2 regions of the Streptomyces sp. NPDC047017 genome follow, and region 2 is predicted to be linked to the other one. Evidence: riboswitches for the same ligand, from Rfam matches in the RefSeq annotation. Region 2 holds a riboswitch; the other holds the start of a gene.
What was found. Region 2 has a riboswitch for ZMP and ZTP ahead of ABZ858_RS22055 (glycine hydroxymethyltransferase). Riboswitches for the same ligand answer to the same signal wherever they lie in the genome.
Positions count from the first base shown of each region.

Region 1: another riboswitch for ZMP and ZTP. It lies ahead of ABZ858_RS17805 (bifunctional 5,10-methylenetetrahydrofolate dehydrogenase/5,10-methenyltetrahydrofolate cyclohydrolase); the one in region 2 lies ahead of ABZ858_RS22055 (glycine hydroxymethyltransferase).

Region 1 is NZ_JBEYVW010000009.1:232,886-236,273, reverse strand. It holds gene ABZ858_RS17810 (glycosyltransferase) at 1-594, opposite strand, end outside; gene ABZ858_RS17805 (bifunctional 5,10-methylenetetrahydrofolate dehydrogenase/5,10-methenyltetrahydrofolate cyclohydrolase) at 720-1,592, opposite strand; ZMP/ZTP riboswitch at 1,613-1,696, opposite strand; gene ABZ858_RS17800 (nuclear transport factor 2 family protein) at 1,964-2,329, opposite strand; gene ABZ858_RS17795 (hypothetical protein) at 2,509-2,814, shown strand; gene ABZ858_RS17790 (S-(hydroxymethyl)mycothiol dehydrogenase) at 2,933-3,388, shown strand, end outside.
Region 2 is NZ_JBEYVW010000013.1:83,225-86,612, forward strand. It holds gene trpS (tryptophan--tRNA ligase) at 1-114, opposite strand, end outside; gene ABZ858_RS22055 (glycine hydroxymethyltransferase) at 237-1,682, opposite strand; ZMP/ZTP riboswitch at 1,719-1,808, opposite strand; gene ABZ858_RS22060 (hypothetical protein) at 1,920-2,111, opposite strand; gene ABZ858_RS22065 (glutathionylspermidine synthase family protein) at 2,271-3,388, opposite strand, start outside.

The DNA.
Region 1 (3,388 bases), on a different contig from region 2:
CGGGCGGCGCATGCCGGCCCGGATGCGCAGCGCGGTCCCGAGCCGTGCGGGAGGCAGCCCCAGCCGGGCCCGTACGGCCGGTACCGCGGCGGAGAAGACCCGTTCCACGGCGAGGTTCACCCCGTGTCCCGCGAGCCGGTTCGCCGGGCCGCCGAAGTGCCCGCCGCCCAGCAGCGGAGGGGCGAACTCCCGGGTGGGGGAGAGGGGTTGCAGATGGACGCCCATGCTGGGCAGTTCCAGCGCCTCGGCGATGGCGTGCCCGACCGGCCCCAGGGACCCGGACAGCAGCAGCACGTCGCTCTTCTCGGCCGCCGCGATCAGCCCGTCCGTCATGCGCGCGAGCGCCGCCCGGGCCAGCCCGACGGCGCGCACCATCTTGCCCGCGCCGGTCGCGCTGCGGTGCAGCCCCCGCCCGCGCGCGGAGTCCAGCTCGGCGCGCGGGTCCACCGGCAGCGGATGGAACCCGAGCCCCGACCCGGCGACCAGGGGCTCGAAGCATCCGTGGGTGACCAGGGTGACCGCGTGGCCCGCCCGGGCCAGGCCGAGTCCGAGCCCGGTGAACGGTGCCACGTCGCCCCGGGACCCGGCCGTCATGATGGCTATGCGCACGACCGTCAGTATGGCCCGGGCGGTGGGCCGCCGCCCGTCGGCGACCTGCGGTCCGGCGGCCGCCGCGGCCCCGGCCGGGCGCCCGGACCCCGGGGCCGGCGGCGCGCCGTTCAGGCCCCGAGCTGCCGGGACGCCGCGGTCATGGTCTGCTCCAGAAGGGTGGCGATGGTCATCGGGCCGACGCCGCCGGGGACCGGGGTGATCAGCGAGGCCCGCTCCGCCGCCGAGTCGAAGTCGACGTCACCGACGTTGCCCGGGTTGTAGCCCGCGTCGATCACCACCGCGCCCGGCTTGACGTCCTCGCCGCGCACCAGCCGCGGCCGGCCCACCGCGGCGACCACGATGTCCGCCTCGCGCAGCACGGACGGCAGTTCCCGGGTCCGGGAGTGGCAGTACGTCACCGTGGCGTCCCGGGCGAGCAGCAGCATGCCCGCCGGCTTGCCGAGGATCGCGCTGCGGCCCACCACCACGGCCCGCTTGCCCGCCGGGTCCACGTCGTAGGCGTCGAGCAGCCGCATGATGCCGCCGGGCGTGCAGGACACGAAGCCGGGCAGCCCGAAGCTCATCGTGGCGAAGGAGGCGAAGGTGACGCCGTCGACGTCCTTCTCGGGCGCGATCGCCTCGAACGCGGCGCGCTCGTCGATGTGGTCGCCCACCGGGTGCTGCAGCAGGATGCCGTGGACCGCCGGGTCGGCGGAGAGGTCGCGCAGCGCGGCGACCAGTTCCCCGGTGGTGGTCGCGGCGGGCAGTTCCACGTGCCGGGAGGCGATGCCCGCCGCGCGGCAGCGGTTCTGCTTCATCCTGACGTAGGTGACGGAGGCGGGGTCCGCGCCGACGAGCACGGTCGCCAGACACGGCCGCACCCCCGTGCGCTCGGTGAGCGCGGCGGCCCGGTGCGCGGTCTGCCCGACGATGCGGCGGGCGAGCGCGGTGCCGTCCATGAGGCGGGCCCGAGACGCGGCCTGAGACGTGACCTGGGACATGATCCACTCCTGAGCGTTCGACGGATCGCCCAGGCGCGCGGCTGTGACTTCGCGGAGCCGCTCCCCGGTGGTGCTCCACCTCAGCGCCAGTCACGGCCCGCCTCCAGCCTATGCCAGGCCCGTCGCCCCACCGGCCGGGGGTGCCGGTCAGCGCCGCCGGGCCCGGGGCGGGTGCGGTGTCCGGTGGCGCGGACGGCACCGCAGCGCCGTGCGCAGCACCGACCGCAGCAGCGGGAACGGGACCGGCCGGGGTACGGCAGGCGCGGGACGCGGGCGCCGCACGAGCGAGGAACGCGCGTGCCCGGCGCCGGCCCGTGCCGAGAAGGTCCAGGTCAGGCGAGAGCTGACCTGGACCCGCGCGGCCCTCCTCCCTACTCGTCCCATGCCTGGATCATGACCTGTTCGGCGATCTTGCCGTCGCGCAGCGAGATCATGGACTCGGCGAGGACCCGGACGCCGTCCGGATACGCGCAGGACTCCACGTACGCCGCGTGGTCGCCCTGGACGACGCACCGCTCCAGCCGGTGCGTCATGTCGCGGCCGTAGACGTCGTCCAGCATCGCGCCGATCTGCCCGCGCCCCTTGACCACCTTGGGGTGGCTGGGCTGGGCGTCGCGGTCCACGATGCGTATCTCGGCGTCGTCCGCGTAGAGCGACAGCAGTGTGGACGCCGTGTGCTCCTCGATGCCCCGGCGCAACGCGTCGGTGTCGAAGGCGGGATGTGCCGTGGTCGCCATGGTGACCTCCTGCGAGGCCGCGGCCCGGGGAGGCGGGCCGCCCACCGGCCTCTCCTACCGAGCCTCCTCCGGCGCGCCCGGCCCGGCAAGCGCAGCCGCGCGGACCGGCGCGCTCGCCCTGACGGGTGAGCGGTACGGGGCGGCCGTGTCCGGACCCGTCCGGCGGCGTTGCAGAGGACATGATCTCCACTCGACGTATCGTCGCCGTCGCCTCTCTCGCCGCCTCGGTCACGGGTCTGGCCGCGCTGCCGGCGAGCGCCGCCGGCTCGCCCGTCCCCATCGTGGGCAGGGCGGTGCCCGTGGGCCTGCTCGACTCGGTCGCCACCACCGGCGTCCCGGCGGACCAGCAGAACCGGCTCCCCTCGGTCTCCGAGCAGCTCTCCGGGCTCCAGCACGTACGCGACCTCAACCAGGTGAACCGGCTGGAGCAGGTCACCGGCCTGGTCTCCCCGCTCTTCGGCCTGGTCCCCGCGATCCAGCACTGACGCCCGGCACCGGCCGGCCCCGCGGTCCTGCCGCCGCCGCCCGGATCCGCGTCCCCACCGATCACTCGCGGCGTAGGGTCGGGGGGACGGACACCGGTCGACGGAAGGGACTCCCACCATGGCCCAGGAAGTGCGCGGCGTGATCGCACCCGGGAAGGACGAACCCGTACGGGTCGAGACGATCGTCGTGCCGGACCCGGGACCCGGGGAGGCCGTCGTCCAGATCCAGGCGTGCGGGGTCTGCCACACCGACCTGCACTACCAGCAGGGTGGCATCAACGACGAGTTCCCCTTCCTGCTCGGTCACGAGGCCGCGGGCGTGGTCGAGTCGGTCGGCGACGGCGTCACCGACGTCGCGCCCGGCGACTTCGTGGTCCTCAACTGGCGTGCCGTGTGCGGCGCCTGCCGCGCCTGCCTGCGCGGGCGCCCCTGGTACTGCTTCGACACCCACAACGCCCGGCAGCGGATGACCCTGACCGACGGCACCGAACTCTCCCCGGCGCTCGGTATCGGCGCCTTCGCGGAGAAGACGCTGGTCGCAGCCGGGCAGTGCACCAAGGTCGACCCGGACGTC
Region 2 (3,388 bases):
GGACTCCTGCAGCTCCACCCACTGGCGGACGGCGCCGAGGTAGTTGCCGAGGTGGAACGAGCCTGCGGTGGGCTGGATTCCGGAAAGTACGCGGGGGCGGTCGACGGAGGCCATGGGGCCCATTCTCTCATCGGCCGGGGCGGGATCGGGCCGCGCGGCGGGGGTGGCGCGGGGCGCGGGGACGCGCGGGCCGCCGTGGCCGCCCGCGCGGTTCCCCGCGCCCCGTTCCGGAGCCGTCAGCCCAGGTCGATCTCGGGGTAGAGCGGGAAGCCGGCCACCAGATCCGTGGCCCGCCGGGAGATCTCGTCGGAGATCTTCGCGTCGAGCACGTGCTGCGCCTTGGAGGGGGTGCCCTTGCCGGTGGTGCCGGGCTCGGCGGCGGTCAGCACGCGGTCGATCAGGCCGGCCACCTCGTCCATCTCGGCGGTGCCCAGGCCGCGGGTGGTCAGGGCGGGGGTGCCGACGCGGATGCCGGAGGTGTACCAGGCGCCGTTGGGGTCGGCCGGGATCGCGTTGCGGTTGGTGACGATGCCGGAGTCGAGGAGCGCGGCCTCGGCCTGGCGGCCGGTGAGGCCGTAGGAGGAGGCGACGTCGATCAGGTTCAGGTGGTTGTCGGTGCCGCCGGTCACCAGGGTCGCGCCGCGCCGCAGCAGGCCCTCGGCGAGGGCGCGGGCGTTGTCCACGATGCGCTGCGCGTAGTCCTGGAAGGAGGTCCTGCGGGCCTCGGCCAGGGCGACCGCCTTGGCGGCCATGACGTGCGGCAGCGGACCGCCCAGGACCATCGGGCAGCCGCGGTCGACCTGGTCCTTGAGGGAGTCGTCGCACAGCACCATGCCGCCGCGCGGGCCGCGCAGCGACTTGTGGGTGGTGGTGGTGACGATCTGCGCGTGCGGCACCGGGTCGAAGTCGCCGGTGAGGACCTTGCCCGCGACCAGGCCCGCGAAGTGCGCCATGTCCACCAGGAGGGTGGCGCCGACCTCGTCGGCGATCTCGCGCATGATCCGGAAGTTCACCAGGCGGGGGTAGGCGGAGTAGCCGGCGACGATGATCAGCGGCTTGAACTCGCGGGCGGAGGCGCGCAGGGCCTCGTAGTCGATCAGGCCGGTGGCCGGGTCGGTGCCGTAGGAGCGCTGGTCGAACATCTTGCCGGAGATGTTGGGGCGGAAGCCGTGGGTGAGGTGGCCGCCGGCGTCCAGGGACATGCCGAGCATGCGCTGGTTGCCGAAGGCGCGGCGCAGTTCGGCCCAGTCCTGCGCGGAGAGGTCGTTGACCTGGCGGGCGCCCGCCTTCTCCAGGGCGGGCAGCTCGACGCGCTGGGCGAGGACCGCCCAGAAGGCGACGAGGTTGGCGTCGATGCCGGAGTGCGGCTGGACGTAGGCGTGGCGGGCGCCGAAGAGTTCGCGGGCGTGCTCGGCGGCGAGCGACTCGACGGTGTCGACGTTGCGGCAGCCGGCGTAGAAGCGGCGGCCGACGGTGCCCTCGGCGTACTTGTCGCTGAACCAGTTGCCCATGGCCAGCAGGGTGGCCGGGGAGGCGTAGTTCTCGGAGGCGATCAGCTTGAGCATCTCGCGCTGGTCGGCGACCTCCTGGCCGATGGCGTCGGCGACGCGCGGCTCGACGGCGCGGACCACGTCGAGGGCGGCGCGGAAGGCGGTGGACTCGTTGGACAGGGGCGCAGACATCTTCGGGGACCTCCGGACGGGGGCGTTCGGCGTTCACGGTGCGGCCCAGGCGCACGGCACAGTTTCCCGCTCGGGCCGCTCCCCGATGGTCCGTCCCATCCCAGCGCGCCAGTCACGGCCCGTGCGTCAGCCTACCGGCCGGGCCGTGGGTGGACGCTGCGGCGTCCACCATGCGAGCGGCCCGCGCGGCCGAGCAGTCCGCGCGGCCCGAGCAGTCCGAGCGGCCCCGGGAGCGCGTCAGGCGTCCGCGGCCAGCCGCCAGGCGCCGACCTCCCGGTGGGCGGAGTCGTGGATCGCCGAGCCGTCGCCGGGTTCCAGGGCGTAGTGGTGCAGGTTGCCGCCCCAGTAGCGCAGGATGCGGCCCAGCTCGCGGGCCTTCTGCTCGGCCGGCTGCGCGTCGTCCACGGTGACCTCCAGCAGGAACTTCACGTCCGTCGTCTCCCATCGGGCGGGGTCGGGGCCTGTGACCTCCATTGTTTCATTGAGCCGCCGGTTGAGACCTGGGGTTCCGGTCCGGCTGGTACGGCCGCGCAGAAGGCACCGGAAGTCTCAAAAGGGCAGACAGGGCTCAGAGGACGCGGACGGGGTTCAGAGGATGACGTGCGGGAGGAAGCGGGCGTACTCGTCGGTGATCAGGCCGGACGACTCGCGGATGCCGAGCCCGGCGGACTCGTCCGCGACGACCCAGGCGCCCAGCACCACATGGTTGCCGTCGAAGGCGGGCAGCGGGGCGAGCGCCTGGTAGCAGCAGGGCTCGTCGCGCGGGGCGGGGGCAAAGGAGCCTGGTTCGTGCACGGTCACTCCGGCGCCCTCGCGGCCGAGCAGCGGCTTGGCGACGTAGCCGGTGGTGGCGGCCAGTTCGCGGGGGCCGTCCAGATAGGCGGGGAGCAGGTTGGGGTGGCCCGGGTACAGCTCCCAGAGGATCGCCAGCAGCGCCTTGTTGCTGAGCAGCATCTTCCAGGCGGGCTCGATCCACAGGGTGGAGCCGGTGCCGCCGCCGTTGTCGAGGGTGTCCAGGACGTGCCCGGCGAAGCGGTCGGTGGTGAGCCATTCCCAGGGGTAGAGCTTGAAGATGCCGCGGATGAAGCGCAGGCCGTTGTCGACGAACCGGCCCGACAGCGGGTCCCAGCCGATCTCCTCCATGGATATCCAGTCGGTGGCCAGGCCCGCCTGCTCGGCGGTCTCCTTGAGGTAGGCGACCGTCATCAGGTCCTCGCCGAGTTCGTCCTCGGCGGAGTGCGCGAAGTGCAGCGGGCTGCCCGGCGGGAGCAGGCGGGCCTGGGCGCGCCAGGCGTCGACGAGCCGTTCGTGCAGGGAGTTCCACTGGTCAGCGCCGGGGAAACGGTCCTGCATCCAGAACCACTGCGGTGAGGCGGCCTCGACCAGGGAGGTGGGCGTGTCGGCGTTGTACTCCAGCATCCTGGCCGGGCCGGTGCCGTCGTAGCGGAGGTCGAAACGGCCGTAGACGGAGGGGAGTTCGGCGCGCCGCTGCCAGGACTCGGCGACGGCCCCGGCGACCCGCGGGTCGGTGATGCCGAGGTCGGCGAAGCGACCGGCGGTGACGATGTGGCCGGCGGCGGCCAGGCACATGGTGTGCAGTTCCTCGACGGTCTCCTCCAGCGCCTCCACCTCGGGCAGGGTGAAGGCGTAGTAGGCGCTCTCGTCCCAGTAGGGGCGCAGGGAGTCGTCGGGGTGGCGGGTGAGCG